DNA from 2 places in the Bradyrhizobium sp. P3_C3 genome. Region 2 is predicted to be linked to the other one. Evidence: predicted binding sites of a transcription regulator. Region 2 holds the regulator's gene; the other holds the start of a gene.
The links. Region 2 encodes LexA, which represses DNA repair genes until DNA is damaged. Its sites were predicted from a motif close to TGTTCNNNNTGTGTTCNG; they were not measured.

Region 1 (7,329 bases), 160 kb from region 2:
ATGTCGACGTCCTGCTTGATACGGTCGATGCGGTCGTTGAAACCGATAAACGTAAAGCTGACATTGCGGCGGCCCATGAACAGATGGTCGTATTCGATCGCAACGGACCAGTTCGGCGCGAAACCGAATTCGAGGCCGGTGCCGACGGCGCCGCCCCAGCGCGTCTCGCTTGCGCTGTCGAGGACAACGCCGCCGATTAGACCGTTGTACTTGGCGTGCGTGACGGCCGCGCCGCCCTTCACGTACCAGAGCACGTTGTTCCAGGCATAGCCGACCTGGCCGGTGAACAAGCCAATCCCATCGATCTTGGTCTGGTTGACCAGCGGGGGCGGGGCAAGCACCAAGCTCGTATTCGAACCCTTCAGGTTGGCCCAGTCGCCCTGGGCTTCAAGGCCGAACACCCAGTTGGCCGACTGCCAGCGATAACCGACCTGGCCGCCGACGACGCCGCCGGTCGCATTGTGACAGCCTTCAGCCGTGTCCGGACCCGCAATGCCGAAGATGTTGTTGACGTCCCAGCAGTTGCGGCTCGAGGCGCCGCCGCCGTTGATGCCGAGATAGAAGCCGGACCAGTTGTAGATCGAGGCCACAGCAATGGGCGCCTTGGTGTAGGGGCGGGCCGCCAAATCGGCCGCCGAGGCGGGAGCCAACGCGCTGAGTGCGAACAGACTGGCCGAGGCCAGCAAAACCTTCTTCATTTCAATTCCCCAGTTTCGTTTCTCTTTGTCGGCGAAAAACGGCCGACCCAATGACCCAATCGATGTCATTGCTCTACACCATTGAAGCCGAAGGTTGTGTCACCGGGATGCCACAGCTCTCCCCGAAAAACGTTGGGAATCGGTTGGCCTGGATCTGGACGCGCGAAAACAAAAAGGCCGGCGCAAGGCCGGCCTTTCGTAACGCGGTGCGTTGGAAGCGAAGCTCAGTACTTCGCGACCACCGGGCCCCCGAAGTGATAGTTCACGCCGACCTGCACGGTGTGGAAGTTGAGCGTGCCGGTGGGCAGGGCGCCCGAGAAGTAGGTCTCGCCGCCGAGGCTGCGATAGAGGTACTCGCCCTTGACCGACCACTGCGGAGCGAAGAACGCCTCGACGCCCGCACCGACGGTCCAGCCGGAGTGCCACTTGCTGTCCGACGCGGTCAAGCCGAGAGCGGAGAGGCTGATCTTGTTGTCGATCCAGGCGTAGCCGCCGGTGCCGTAGAACAGGACCTGATTGACGGCGTAGCCGATACGGCCGCGCACGGTGCCCATGGCATCGGTCTTCGAGCTCGCCGTGGCGGTCACAACGCCGAATCCGGGAACAACAGTGGCGCCGGTCGCCGAAGCGCTGACGTCAGCCCAGGAACCATCAGCCTCGACGCCGAACACGACGTTGCCGGTCTGCCAGTTGTAGCCGGCGGTGCCGCCGACGAAGCCACCCTTCATCTTCGGGTCGCCGGAACCGTTTTCCCAGGCGCCGCCGCCGACGATACCGAGGTAGAAGCCGGTCCAGTTGTAGACCGAGGCCACCGCCACCGGAGCCTTGGTGTAGGGGCGCGCCGCGAGATCAGCGGCCGAAGCCGGAGCAGCGAGAGCGAACAAACAGGCCGAAGCCAACAAAACCTTCTTCATTTTCAAACTAATCCCAGTCCCGGTTTCTGTTTTTGCCTTCCGTGCGTTCGGAAGGACATCGGACGCCGTGGTCCAACTGATGTCGTGCTTACACCAGCAAAGCCGCAAGTTGTGTCTCCTAAAAGCCACAATAATCGCAAAACGTAACGGTGACTGACCTATAATTCCCGTTGCCCACGCAAAAAGGCCGGCGCGAGGCCGGCCTTTGATTTCCAAGCGATTTCAGAGGGATGTCAGTATCTTGCGATCATCGGACCGCCCCAGCGATAGTTCACGCGGACGAGGCCGATATCGACGTCCTGGCTGATGCGATCGGAGCGTGTGGCGACGCCGAGCGGGGCGAAATTGCCGGATCCGGTGAAGCCGATGGTGCGGTTGCCGAGGAAGATGTGGTCGTATTCGAAACCCACGGTCCAGTTCGGGGCGAATCCGAACTCGACGCCCGCACCCACGGTGCCGCCCCAACGGGTCTCGTTGGCCCGGTCGAACTCGAGGCCGCTGGCGACGTCGAAGCTGCGGTAGCGATCGCTGACGACGGCGCCGCCGCCCTTCACGTAGACCAGGACGTTGTTCCAGGCGTAACCGACCTGACCGGTAATCAGGCCGAAGGCGTTGATCTTCGAACGATCGCGCAGGCCGCTGATTGCACTGATGTTGTCACCCGAGAAATCGGCCCAGTTGCCCTGGCCTTCGAAGCCGAACACCCAGTTGGCTGACTGCCAGCGGTAGCCGACCTGGCCGCCGACCGTGCCGCCGGTCGCGTTGTGGCAGCCTTCGCCTACGAGAACGCCACCGCCGATATCGACGTCCCAGCACTTGTGGCTGGTGCCGCCGCCGCCGTTGATACCGATGTAGAAGCCGCTCCAGTCGTAGATGGTCGCGATCATCGGTGCCGGAGCCTTGGTGTACGGACGCGCAGCGAGATCTGCCGCGCTTGCGGGAGCCGACAGCCCCAACGCGATTGCACCAATAGTACCAATCAAAATCTTATTCATTGCAGTCCCCCCAGTTTCTGACCGCTTTTCGAAGTCCCCGAAGCGGCTGATCAGGCGCGACGCCTACAAGAATCTAATTCCGCGGCAAGCGTAGCTTAGGCGGGAGGCGGAGTCCGTCTCCGGAATGCAACAGTCGGGCGGCATCTGAACTGCTTCTAACTTGATGAATGTTAAGCTGTTTCGCCGTCCTCAGGAATTCGGGGAAATTCCATTTGGCGCAGGCCGTCTTTGTGCAGCGCGGTGTCGTCTTGCCAGCGCAACAAGGTGAGGGGTGTCATAAGAACAAATCTGGAACGAACCGGCCAGGGGTGCTATATGTGGGGATAAGTGGAGGGGTGACGGGCCGATCCGTCCGCGCAAGCGTATAGGGTCGCGTCAACAGGTTGCAGAGGACGCGGGCGCGTCCCGGGCCTTCTAAAATTCAGTGGCATTCGGAGTGGAGAGCGGCGATGGCGGGAAGCGTCAACAAGGTCATTCTGGTTGGAAATCTCGGCAAGGATCCCGAAATCCGCCGCACCCAGGACGGGCGGCCGATCGCGAATTTGAGCATCGCCACCTCGGAGACCTGGCGCGACAAGAACAGCGGCGAGCGCAAGGAAAAGACCGAGTGGCATCGCGTCGTGATCTTCAATGAAGGGCTCTGCAAGGTCGCCGAGCAGTACCTGAAGAAGGGCGCGAAGGTTTACATCGAGGGCGCGCTCCAGACCCGCAAATGGACCGACCAGAGCGGCGCCGAGAAGTACTCCACCGAGGTCGTGCTCCAGGGCTTCAACTCGACCCTGACGATGCTCGATGGCCGCGGCGGCGGCGGTGGAGGCGGCAGCTTCGGCGACGAGCCGGGCGGCGATTTCGGCTCCTCCGGTCCCGTCAGCAGCGCGCCGCGCCGCGCTGTGGCCGCCGGCGGCGGTGGCGGCCGCAACAGCGACATGGACGACGACATCCCGTTCTGAGGCGAGCGGGGCGCTTCGCCCCTGATGTCACCTTGCTCGCGTAGAGCGACAGGATTCCTTACCAATTGGCGGGCAAAGCTCGGTTTTTGCGGGCTTGCCTCATGTGCTGCCTCAAGCTTTTGACGAGGCGCGATGTGAATGGTATTAACTTGATGTTAATCCTATTCACATGGGTCGGCCGTCGATCGGAGAAAGCCCTGCATGAGCGTTGCGCCGCTGCTTGAGGCTGCTCCAGCGATCCCGCTGCACGCCTTTGCCGCCATGGCCGCCTTCGTGCTCGGCCTTGTCCAGTTTGCCGCCCCCAAGGGCACGCTGCCGCACCGGACGATCGGCTGGATCTGGGTGGGGCTCATGGCGGTCGTTGCGGCATCGTCGTTCTGGATCCACCAGATCCGCCTGGTCGGGCCGTTCAGCCCGATCCATCTCCTATCGATCTTCACGCTGGTGATGCTACCGCTCGCGGTGTGGCGGGCGCATACCCATCGGGTCGCCGATCACCGGCGCATCATGATCATGACGTTCATCGGCGCGCTCGTCATTGCCGGGCTGTTCACGCTCGTGCCTGGACGGATCATGCACCGGGTGATTTTCGGAGCCTAGGACGTGGTTCTCGGCGGCCCATTCCGGCTTCGCTCGAGGCAGTGGTGCTGAGCTCGTAAGTCTCTGGAAAAACAGTCGGAAAAACCGCTTCCCTAGACCTCGCAAGGGTGGTTATCAGGGGGGCGATGCGCTATATGATTCCCAGATAAAATCTCACCGGATTTCCCCTTGGCTGACGACGACAACAAGCCCGGCGACCAGCCGGCGCAACCCTCGGACATTCGTCCCGTTTCCATCTACGAGGAGATGAAGAAGTCCTACCTCGATTACGCGATGAGCGTGATCGTGGCGCGTGCGCTGCCCGATGCGCGCGACGGGTTGAAGCCGGTTCATCGCCGCATCCTCTACTCGATGAACGAGCAGGGGCACACGCCCGACAAGAAGTACGTCAAGTCGGCGCGCGTGGTCGGTGACGTCATCGGTAAATATCATCCGCATGGCGACCAGTCGATCTACGACGCCATGGTCCGGATGGCGCAGGACTTCTCGATGCGCGTGCCGCTCATCGACGGCCAGGGCAATTTCGGCTCGGTCGACGGCGATCCCCCGGCCGCCTATCGGTACACCGAAGCGCGACTGACGAAGGTGGCGTTGGCTCTGCTGGCCGACATCGACAAGGACACCGTCGACTTCCAGCCGAACTACGACAACAACGAAACCGAGCCGTCGGTCCTGCCGGCCAAGTTCCCGAACCTCCTCGTCAACGGGGCGGGCGGCATCGCGGTCGGCATGGCGACCAACATCCCGCCGCACAATCTCGGCGAGGTCATCGACGCCTGTGTCGCGTTGATCGACAATCCCGCACTTACGATCGAAGAGCTCATCAACATCGTTCCGGGACCGGATTTCCCGACCGGCGGCGTCATTCTCGGACGCGCGGGCATCCGCGCCGCCTACCACCTCGGCCGCGGCTCCATCGTCATGCGCGGCAAGGTCGCGATCGAGACCATCCGCAAGGAGCGCGAGGCGATCATCATCACCGAGATTCCCTACCAGGTGAACAAGGCGACGATGGTCGAGCGCATCGCCGAGCTGGTCAAGGAAAAGAAGATCGAGGGAATCGGCGACCTGCGCGATGAATCCGACCGCGACGGCTACCGTGTTGTGATCGAATTGAAGCGCGACGCCGTGCCGGATGTGGTGTTGAATCAGCTGTACCGATTCACGCCGCTGCAGACGAGCTTCGGCGTCAACATGGTGGCGCTCGACAGCGGCCGTCCGCGGATCATGCATCTGAAGGATCTGCTGGCGATCTTCGTCGACTTCCGCGAGCGGGTCGTCACGCGGCGTACCAAGTTCCTGCTCGCCAAGGCGCGCGATCGCGCCCACATCCTGGTCGGTCTGGCGATCGCGGTCGCCAATATCGACGAGATGATCCGCGTCATCCGGACCTCGCCCGACCCGACCACCGCCCGCGACACCCTGATGGCGCGCGACTGGCCGGCACGGGACGTCGAGGACATGCTGACGCTGATCGACGATCCGCGCCACCGCATCAGCGAGGACGGCACGATCCGGCTGTCGATGGAGCAGGCGAGGGCCATTCTCGATCTGCGCCTTCAGCGCCTCACCGCGCTCGGCCGCGACGAAATCCGCGACGAGCTCGACAAGCTCGCCGGGGAGATCGCCGACTATCTCGACATCCTGCGCTCGCGCGCCCGCGTGCTGGGCATCATCAAGACCGAGCTCGCCGAGGTGAAGGCCGAGTTCGCGACCCCGCGCCGCACCGTGATCATCGAGCAGGAGGGCGAGGTCGAGGACGAGGACCTGATCCAGCGCGAGGACATGGTCGTCACCGTCTCCCACGCCGGCTACGTCAAGCGCGTGCCGCTGTCGGCCTACCGGGCGCAACGCCGGGGCGGCAAGGGCCGCGCCGGCATGCAGACCCGCGACGAGGATTTCGTCAGCCGCCTGTTCGTGGCGTCGACGCACACACCAGTGCTGTTCTTCTCGTCGCGCGGCCAGGTCTACAAGGAGAAGGTCTGGCGCCTGCCGATGGCCGCGCCGAACGCGCGCGGCAAGGCGCTGATCAACATCCTGCCGCTGGAGCAGGGCGAGCGCATCACCACCATCATGCCGCTGCCGGAGGATGAATCGACCTGGGGCAACCTCGACGTGATGTTCGCCACCACCGGCGGCAACGTCCGGCGCAACAAGCTGTCCGACTTCGTCGACGTCCGCCGCTCCGGCATCATCGCCATGAAGCTCGATGAGAATGAAGCCATCGTGGACGTGCAGATCTGCACCGAGCGCGACGACGTGCTGCTGACCGGCGCCGGCGGCCAGTGCATCCGCTTCCCCGTCCCCGACGTGCGCGTGTTTACCGGCCGCACTTCGATGGGCGTGCGCGGCATTGCGCTTGCCGAGGGCGACAAGGTGATCTCGCTGGCCATCTTGCGCCACATGGAGACCACCTCGGACGAACGTTCGGCCTATTTGAAGATGCGTCGTGCGGTGGCCGGCGAAGCCGTGGTCGACGAGGCTCCGGCGGATGCCGAGGCCGAAGAGACGACCTCCGGCAGCTTCCAGCTCCCGCAGGAGCGCTATGTCGAGATGTCGGCGGCCGAGCAGGTCGTGCTCACCGTCTCCGTCAACGGCTACGGCAAGCGGACCTCGTCCTACGAGTACCGCACCACTGGCCGCGGCGGCAAAGGCATCGTCGCCATGAGCGTCAACAACCGCAACGGCAACCTGGTGGCCTCGTTCCCCGTGGAAGACGCCGACCAGATCATGCTGGTCACGGACAAGGGCCAGCTCATCCGCTGCCCGGTCGAAGGCATCCGCGTCGCCGGCCGCTCGACCCAGGGCGTGATCGTGTTCGACACCGCCGAGGACGAGCACGTCGTCTCGGTCGAGCACATCACGGAAGAGGCCGATAGCGGGAACGGCGAGAACGGGAACGGTTCGTAGATCGAGCCGATCCCGTCAGGTGTCGTCTCCGTTGACGCTTGCAATCAACCGGATAGGTCCGGCACGGCACAACGCGCCGGTGTCCGGCCTATGATCCTGGAAGATGCGGCTGGCGCGATGCCTTCCAGCCGAGCACGGCCAGCGGAATTGCCAGTGCTGCCCAGGACAGCGCGTCCCAGCCATCGTCGCCGAACAGCGCCGACGCCAGCCCGACAAGGATGAGCCCCCCGAGCAGGAGCGGCCAGCGAAAGATCTCGTCCAT
Region 2 (7,329 bases):
GCGCCCGAGGTCGGCAGCTTCGTGCAGTTGAAGGCGCGGCTGTTGCCGCCGTTGTCGCCGGTGCGCCCCGGCAGCTATGACTTTTCGCGCGACATGTTCTTCCAGGGCATCGGCGCCTCCGGCTTCGTGATGGGCACGATTGCGGCATCGGTGCCGCCGGATGCCGGTGGCTTGCGGCTGCGTTATGCCGCCTTCATGCAGGGTCTGCGCGATGCGATCGACGCGCGCATCCGCGCCACGCTCGAGGGCGACAACCGGGCGATTGCGACCGCGCTGCTCACGGGCCGGCGCGATGCGATCACCACGCCCGTCAACGACGCCATGTTCATCTCGGGGCTCGGACATGTGCTCTCGATTTCCGGCTATCACATGGCGGTCGTCGCCGGCGTGGTCTTCTTCGCGGTGCGCGCGCTGCTGGCGTTGATCCCTGGAATGGCGGCCGGCTTTGCCATCAAGAAATGGTCGGCGGCTGCGGCGCTGGTCGCAGCCGCGTTCTATCTGCTGCTGTCGGGCGCGGAGGTCGCGACGCAAAGATCGTTCTTCATGACGGCGGTGGTGCTGATCGCGGTCATGGTCGATCGCCGTGCCATCACCTTCCGCACGCTGGCGGTGGCCGCGCTGATCGTGCTCGCGGTCGCACCGGAAGCACTTGTGCATCCGAGTTTTCAAATGTCCTTCGCCGCGACGCTCGGACTGGTGGCACTGGTGCAGATCGGCATGCCGAACCTGTTTGCGTCGCCAGATCATTCCGCGACCGCGCGGATTGCAATGTGGGGCGGGCGCGAGATCGCGATGCTGTTCCTGGCCTCGCTGATCGCGGGGCTCGCGACCACGCCCTATGCCGCCTTCCATTTTCACCGCGTGACGCCGTTCGGCGTGCTCGCCAACCTCGGGGCGATGCCGGTGGTCTCGGCCCTGGTGATGCCCGCGGGCCTGTTGGGCTTGATTGCAGCGCCGTTCGGACTCGATGGTCCGTTCTGGTGGCTGATGGGGATCGGCATCGACTGGATGGTTGCGGTGTCGCGCTGGGTGGCCGCTTTGCCGGGCGCGGTCGGCCGCATCTCGGCTTTCGGCATCGCACCGCTGATCGCGGCAAGCTTGGGGATCATCGTGATGGGCTTGTTGCGCACGCCGTTGCGCTGGGCCGGCGCGGTGGTGTTGTTGGCCGCGATCCTCTGGGGACTGTGCGCGCGGCAGCCCGATGTCCTGATCGCCGGTGACGGCCAGAGTGTCGCGGTGCGGGGCAGGGATGGGCACCTGCATCTGATCAGGTCGAGCAAGGATAGTTTTCTTCTGAAGGAATGGCTCGCGGCCGACGCCGATCCGCGCGATGCCGGGAGTGCGTCACTGGCTGCCGGCGTGTCGTGCGACGAGGCCGGCTGCGTGACGCCGCTCGCCGACGGGCGCCTGGTCGCGCTGGCCTTGCGCATCGATTCACTGGCTGACGATTGCAGCCGTGCCGCGCTGGTGGTGACGGCGCGGCCGGCGCCGCCGGATTGCGCAGCGATGGTTGTCGACCGTCAGCGTCTCGCAAGGCAGGGCGCGCTGGCACTGACGCGAAGCGGCGACGGCTTTGCGGTTCAGGCGGCGAAGGCAAGGGGGGCAGATCGTCCGTGGTCGCCGGCGGCCGCCGGTGAGGCGGATTTCGGCGCGAGCCTTGCGCCGCAGGCGGCGGCTCCCCGCAACCGCGACGCGACGCCATCGGAAGCCGACCTACAGGCCGAGGATTGAGCGGATGGGTTACAGATACCAGGCCAGCACGGCGTCGAGCCTGGCGTTGCCGATCACCGGCAGGACGACCATCTGGCTCAGTCCAGAGGCGCTGGCCTGCAAGGCCGCGACCGAGCCGTCACGCGCGAGATCGTCGTTGAGTGCGGGCATGCCGGTGGCCCAGGCCCCGCCGATGCTGCCTTCGCCTTTGGCGATGGATTTCGTCGCATAGAGCGCGGCGAGGTCGGTCTGCGCGCTGCAATCGCCGGCGCGGAAGACCAGCGCCGAACGGGCCTCGTCCGGGACCCAGATCTCGAAGCGTCGCGCAATCGGGGTCGCCTGCGCGGAGAGAAATGTCAGCACCCAGGTCTGATCGGTGCCGGCCCGGTAGGGAACGCCGACGCCGAGATTGATTCCGACCTTGGCGGCGTCCTCCCAGCGCAGAAAACTCCTGGCATCGTGCAGATCCTTGATGACCAGCGGCAGGCCGGCTTTCCAGATGCGGCCGGGCAGGCCGAAGCCACGCGGAAATCTGGTGTGGCGGGAGTTGAATTCGAACATGTCGGCGGTGCCGTAATAGCCGTCGACGAGCCCCATCTCGTGGGAGGTTTCGGCATCGTTGTGCCAGAGCTCGATCGCGCCGACATGGGCCTCGTCGTCGCCGCAGAACAGCACCATGACGGCTTGCAGGAATTCGCCTGAAAACACCGGCACCGCCACGCCGCAGGTCAGCCCGGCGGCGATGGCCTGATCGGTCCGCTTGAAATAGGAATCGGTGAATCTGGTGAGGATCACGGGGTGGCCGCCGGCCCAGGCCTTGCCGGGAAGCCCCTCGTCATATCCGAAGTGCAGATCCTCGCTCACGTCCCTAAACGCGGACAACCCTTCGCCGTAGAGGCCGCCGCCGAATTCCAGCCGCATGCGCGTGCGGTCAGGCACCCAGAGTTCAACGACGCGAATGAAGGTCTTCATCGAACGTGCCCGCCGTCTCAAGCCGCACCAAGCATCGGCCATTTGGCTGCGGAACGGACGTTCAAAATTCAGGCAGGACAGCGCAAACTTCGTGCGGTGGGAGACGCCACGGCTTGGTCCGCCCGATGGAGTTTCGCGGGACACAAACGACACCATCTCGCCGGCCTCGGCCGGCGATGGCGATTTTCAATCCTGGCCCGACCTGCCGGCCGGGAATGGCTGCATCAGCCGATCGGCAGGCGGGTGATGGTTGTCCGGCTGTCGGTGATGGTCTGCGGCTTGTGCTCGCGCTCGCCGAGCGGCTGGGTCACCGGTAGCTGCAGCACGGTCGCACGCTGGCCTTCGACCAGCTGCGTCACCAGCACGGATTTGCCGTCGGGGAATTCGATCGCATCATGATGGCGATCGGGAATGTGCGGATCGATCTTGCCGAACTTGCCGACGCGCGAATTGACGGTGCGCGTCCAGATCCAGCGATTGTCGTAGCGGACGTTGTCGGCGAAGGCGAGCTCCGTCCCCGGGAGCAGGCAGACCGCGACGGTCGGATCGGCCGCGGAGGCAAAGCCGCGCGTCGAGGTGCCGCGGAAGGTTGTCGTGACGATCGTCTCGCCGACTTCGGCGGGACGCGACGCGACGGCATGCAGGCTGTAGTCACACATCGGGTGCTCCTCATGCAGGGATAGCGACCCACGTCTCTTAATCGAGGCGCAGGCCTCTATCAGAGTGGAAATACCAAACGTTCTGCCGGGTTGTAGGCAAATCTACGGCTCGCCGCCGCAGGCCGCAATCACATTAACTTTCCCGAATCCACCAGGAACAAAGCCCGCCCCTTTGCATTGCAGGCGCGTGTCAGCGCCCCGCAGGCGCCGACCAGCCGGAATATTGCCAGCCCGGCCGCGACGGTCGGTCGATGGTGCCGCTGGCCTTGCGGACTTGCTCGCTCACGGCGGTGTCCTTGCGGACATGGGGCCGCGATTGCGCGGCCAAGGCTTGCACGGCCAAGGCTTGTACGTCCAAGGCTTGCGACGCTGATGCTGCGATCAGCGCCACAGCAATTGTGCTCAGAACGATCCGGCGCATGACTTCTCCTCGAACCTGAAGGCCGCGAAGCAGGGCTGCTTCGTGCMGCGTGCCGAGGATTTACCGCTGGAGGAGGGGCCGGATAATCTGCGCGAAACCAGAAAGACTATCCAGCGGAAGCGGACAATCGTCCGCTCCAATCTCGGATCGGCGATGCCGATCGAAAGCGCGCGGGGCGCCCAATAACCGATACCGGCACGTCCGGTATCAATACTTCCGGTACAGCCCGATCAGCTTGCCCTGGATCTTCACCCGGTTGGGCGGCAGAATGCGGACCTCATAGGCCGCATTAGCGGGCTCGAGCGCGATCGAGGCGCCGCGGCGGCGGAAGCGCTTCAGGGTTGCTTCCTCGTCGTCGATCAGCGCCACCACGATATCGCCGGTATCGGCGCTCTCGTTGCGCTGGATCAGCGCCATGTCGCCGTCGAGGATGCCGGCCTCGACCATGGAATCGCCGCGCACTTCGAGCGCGTAATGTTCGCCCGAGCCGAGCATGTCAGGCGGTACGCTGATGGTGTGGCTGCGGGTCTGCAAGGCCTCGATCGGCGTGCCGGCCGCAATGCGGCCCATCACGGGCACCGCGACGGGGCGCTCGCCCTCGTCCGCCGGCGGGCTGGACGTCGTGCGGACCTTGCCGAGATTGCCTTCGATGACGCTCGGCGTGAAGCCGCGGCGGCTGCCGGCGGCGGCCTGAAGCTCGGGCAGCTTGATCACCTCGATGGCGCGGGCGCGGTTGGGCAAGCGCCGGATGAAGCCGCGCTCCTCGAGCGCGGTGATCAGGCGATGGATGCCCGATTTCGAGCGCAGGTCGAGCGCGTCCTTCATCTCATCGAAGGAGGGCGGCACGCCGCTTTCCTTCAGCCGTTCGCTGATGAACCGCAGGAGCTCGTATTGTTTGCGCGTTAACATCTCGACCAAAATCCCCCGGTTGATGTCGTTCGATTCCGAGACGCTGAATTCAGCAGTAAGCCGCTACATTCTCGAAACAAATCATGAACGGACACTATATGTTCGATACATGTTCCGCAACTGCTTAATTTACCGTGAACGCGACAAAGTTCGCGGAACGCACGCGAACGAAGCGCTCAGACGGGCAGCCGCAAGACCTCGCAAGGCGTGCCGGCTTCGGCCTTCGACGCGAATGGCGCGCGCACGAGAAGTGCCTGTGCCGCAGCGAGATTCGCAAGCAGCGAGGAATCCTGGTGATTGACCGGAAGGGCGAGGAGTGTGCCGTCGTCGCGCAGCTCGAGGCATGCGCGCAGGTAATCCTCGCGCTGGTCATTGGCGCCGACATCGCGGCCGAGCACCGCGCGTTCGCGGCGGTGATGAATCATCGAACGGCCCGAAAGCGCGCGAATCAACGGCACCATGAACAGGAAGCCGCAAACGTAGGATGACACGGGATTGCCGGGCAGGCCGATCACGCGCATCGCGCCGAGCCGCCCGTGCATCATCGGCTTGCCCGGCCGCATCGCGATCTTCCAGAACGCCATCGAGATACCTTCGTCCCTCAGCGCCTGCTGGACCAGATCGTGGTCGCCGACAGAGGCGCCGCCGGTCGTGATCAGGATGTCCGCGCCGCTCTCCCGCGCGCGGCCGATGCCGGCCGTGGTGGCCTCCAGCGTATCGGCGGCAACGCCGAGGTCGATGGTATCGGCGCCCTCGCTGCGGGCGAGCGCGTGCAGGGCGTAGCCGTTGGAATAGACGATCTGGCCGTGGCCCGGCGTCGTACCCGGCATCACCAGCTCGTCGCCGGTGGCGAGGATCGCGACCTTCGGGCGTCGCCGGACTGGCAGTTGCGGGTAATTCATGCCGGCGGCGAGCGCGAGGTCGCGATCGGTGAGCCGGGCCCCTTTGCGCAGCAGCACGTCGCCTTCCGAGAAGTCGACGCCGGCGGGGCGGATGTGCCGCCCCGTTACGGCGGCTTCCTTGATGGTGATGCGCTTGCCGTCCGCGATCGTGTCCTCCTGGATCACGACCGCATCAGCGTCATCGGGAACGACACCGCCGGTGAAGATACGCACGGCCTCGCCGGCGCCGATCGATCCCGCAAACGGGCGGCCCGCCGCGACCTCGCCGATCAGGGTGAGCTGGGAGTCGATCTTCGCCGCATCGACCGCGCGCACCGCATAGCCGTCCATTGCCGACATCGCCTGCGGCGGCTGCGTGCGCCGCGCCGCGACATCGCGCGCGAGCACGCGGTGGAAGGCTGCGTCGAGCGCGATCATCTCTTCAGGCAACGGCTCTGCGCCCGCCAGCACCGCGGCGAGCGCGTCGGAAACCGGCATCAGGGCCACGGGTGAAAACTCCTGCTGGGCCCGTTCGGGCAAATCGGCGGCGAGAGTTCTAGCCGAGTGCAGGCGCAGAGGCAAAACAGTGGCCGCGCAGGATGATTTATCCTGCGTCATCCGCTCTGCGATGAAGGGTGAGCATCAAGTCCGCCCCGGCATGATCCAGAAGGCGAGACAGACCGGTACGAGGATGGCCATGGCGAGGACGAGAAAGACGAGAGCCACGGCCAGCATCGGTCAGCCCCCCGGCTGCTTGTACGGACTGACGTCCGGCGCTGCGGGGCCCTGATCCTTGTCAGGCAGCGGGTCGGCCTGGGATTTCAGGTCGGCGGCCTTGCTGATCAGTTTTGCGGAAAGGTCAGAATCCGAGGTGGTTCTGGCGAATTTCATCAGCAGAGAGGCCTGCTTGGTAAGGTAGGTTTTGCCTAACACGATGATAAGCCCGATGTAGAATTCCCAACGGACTCATGAGTCCTGAGAGGGGCAATCGTTCCGGGAACTCTGTATAAAAATGCACAAAGGGTTTTGGTTCCTTGCCCCCGGGCAGAATAGTTCCATTCGCGGCCCGTCGGCTTGCCGGCCAGAGATCAGATTCCGAGCGCCTTGAGGGCGTTCCCGACGTCGCGGGGCGAGGTCACGTGGACCGTGGTCAGGCCGCGCGACCGCGCTCCTTCGATGTTCTCGGCAAGATCGTCGAAGAACACGATGCGGTTCGCCGGCACGCCGATCGCGGCCACGACATGGTCGAAGGCCTCCAGGTCCGGTTTGCGCAGGCCGATGCTGGACGACAGATACAGCTCGCGGAAATGGCCGAGCAGGCCGGCATATTCCTTCGAGAAGTGGTCCACATGCGGCCGGTTGGTGTTGGAGAAGGCGTAGAGCGGCAACTGCTTCGCCGCGCGCGGCAGCAGCTCGGCGATATCGGGCATCTCGCCGGCGAAGATTGCGTTCCAGCCCTCCAGGAACTGCGCGTCCGAGATGCCGATCCCGAGCGCGACACGCAGCGAGTCAAAATAGGCCTCGTCGCTGATCTTGCCGACCTCGTGCAGCCGGTAGGCTTCGCTGTCCCGCACATAGCGCGCGACGATGGCTTCCGGCTTGCAGCCGGCATGTCCCGCCCAGCAGGCGATCGCCTTGGAGAAATCGATGTCGAGCACGACGCGCCCGAGATCGAACAGGAGCGCGTCCGCGCTGCCGGGAGAGAGCGAGCTCATTGCATCCTTTCACTCAATATCGATAGGGGTCGTGGTCGAACAGCGGGAACGCGCTGAACACG

Region 1: a site for LexA is predicted at 2,886-2,903, ahead of AC1DW2_RS15160 (single-stranded DNA-binding protein). Genes of this name have one in related genera too.

What each region holds. Positions count from the first base shown of each region.
Region 1 is NZ_JBFUGY010000011.1:170,597-177,925, forward strand. Features, by position in the region: gene AC1DW2_RS15145 (outer membrane protein) at 1-698, opposite strand, end outside; gene AC1DW2_RS15150 (outer membrane protein) at 923-1,612, opposite strand; gene AC1DW2_RS15155 (outer membrane protein) at 1,846-2,607, opposite strand; gene AC1DW2_RS15160 (single-stranded DNA-binding protein) at 3,057-3,557, shown strand; gene AC1DW2_RS15165 (DUF2306 domain-containing protein) at 3,759-4,157, shown strand; gene gyrA (DNA gyrase subunit A) at 4,326-7,067, shown strand; gene AC1DW2_RS15175 (hypothetical protein) at 7,156-7,329, opposite strand, start outside.
Region 2 is NZ_JBFUGY010000011.1:13,123-20,451, forward strand. Features, by position in the region: gene AC1DW2_RS14400 (ComEC/Rec2 family competence protein) at 1-1,731, shown strand, start outside; gene AC1DW2_RS14405 (GAF domain-containing protein) at 1,741-2,682, opposite strand; gene AC1DW2_RS14410 (hypothetical protein) at 2,907-3,341, opposite strand; gene AC1DW2_RS14415 (hypothetical protein) at 3,532-3,762, opposite strand; gene lexA (transcriptional repressor LexA) at 3,970-4,671, opposite strand; gene AC1DW2_RS14425 (molybdopterin molybdotransferase MoeA) at 4,848-6,059, opposite strand; gene AC1DW2_RS14430 (hypothetical protein) at 6,291-6,443, opposite strand; gene AC1DW2_RS14435 (HAD family hydrolase) at 6,641-7,267, opposite strand; gene AC1DW2_RS14440 (alpha-hydroxy acid oxidase) at 7,281-7,329, opposite strand, start outside.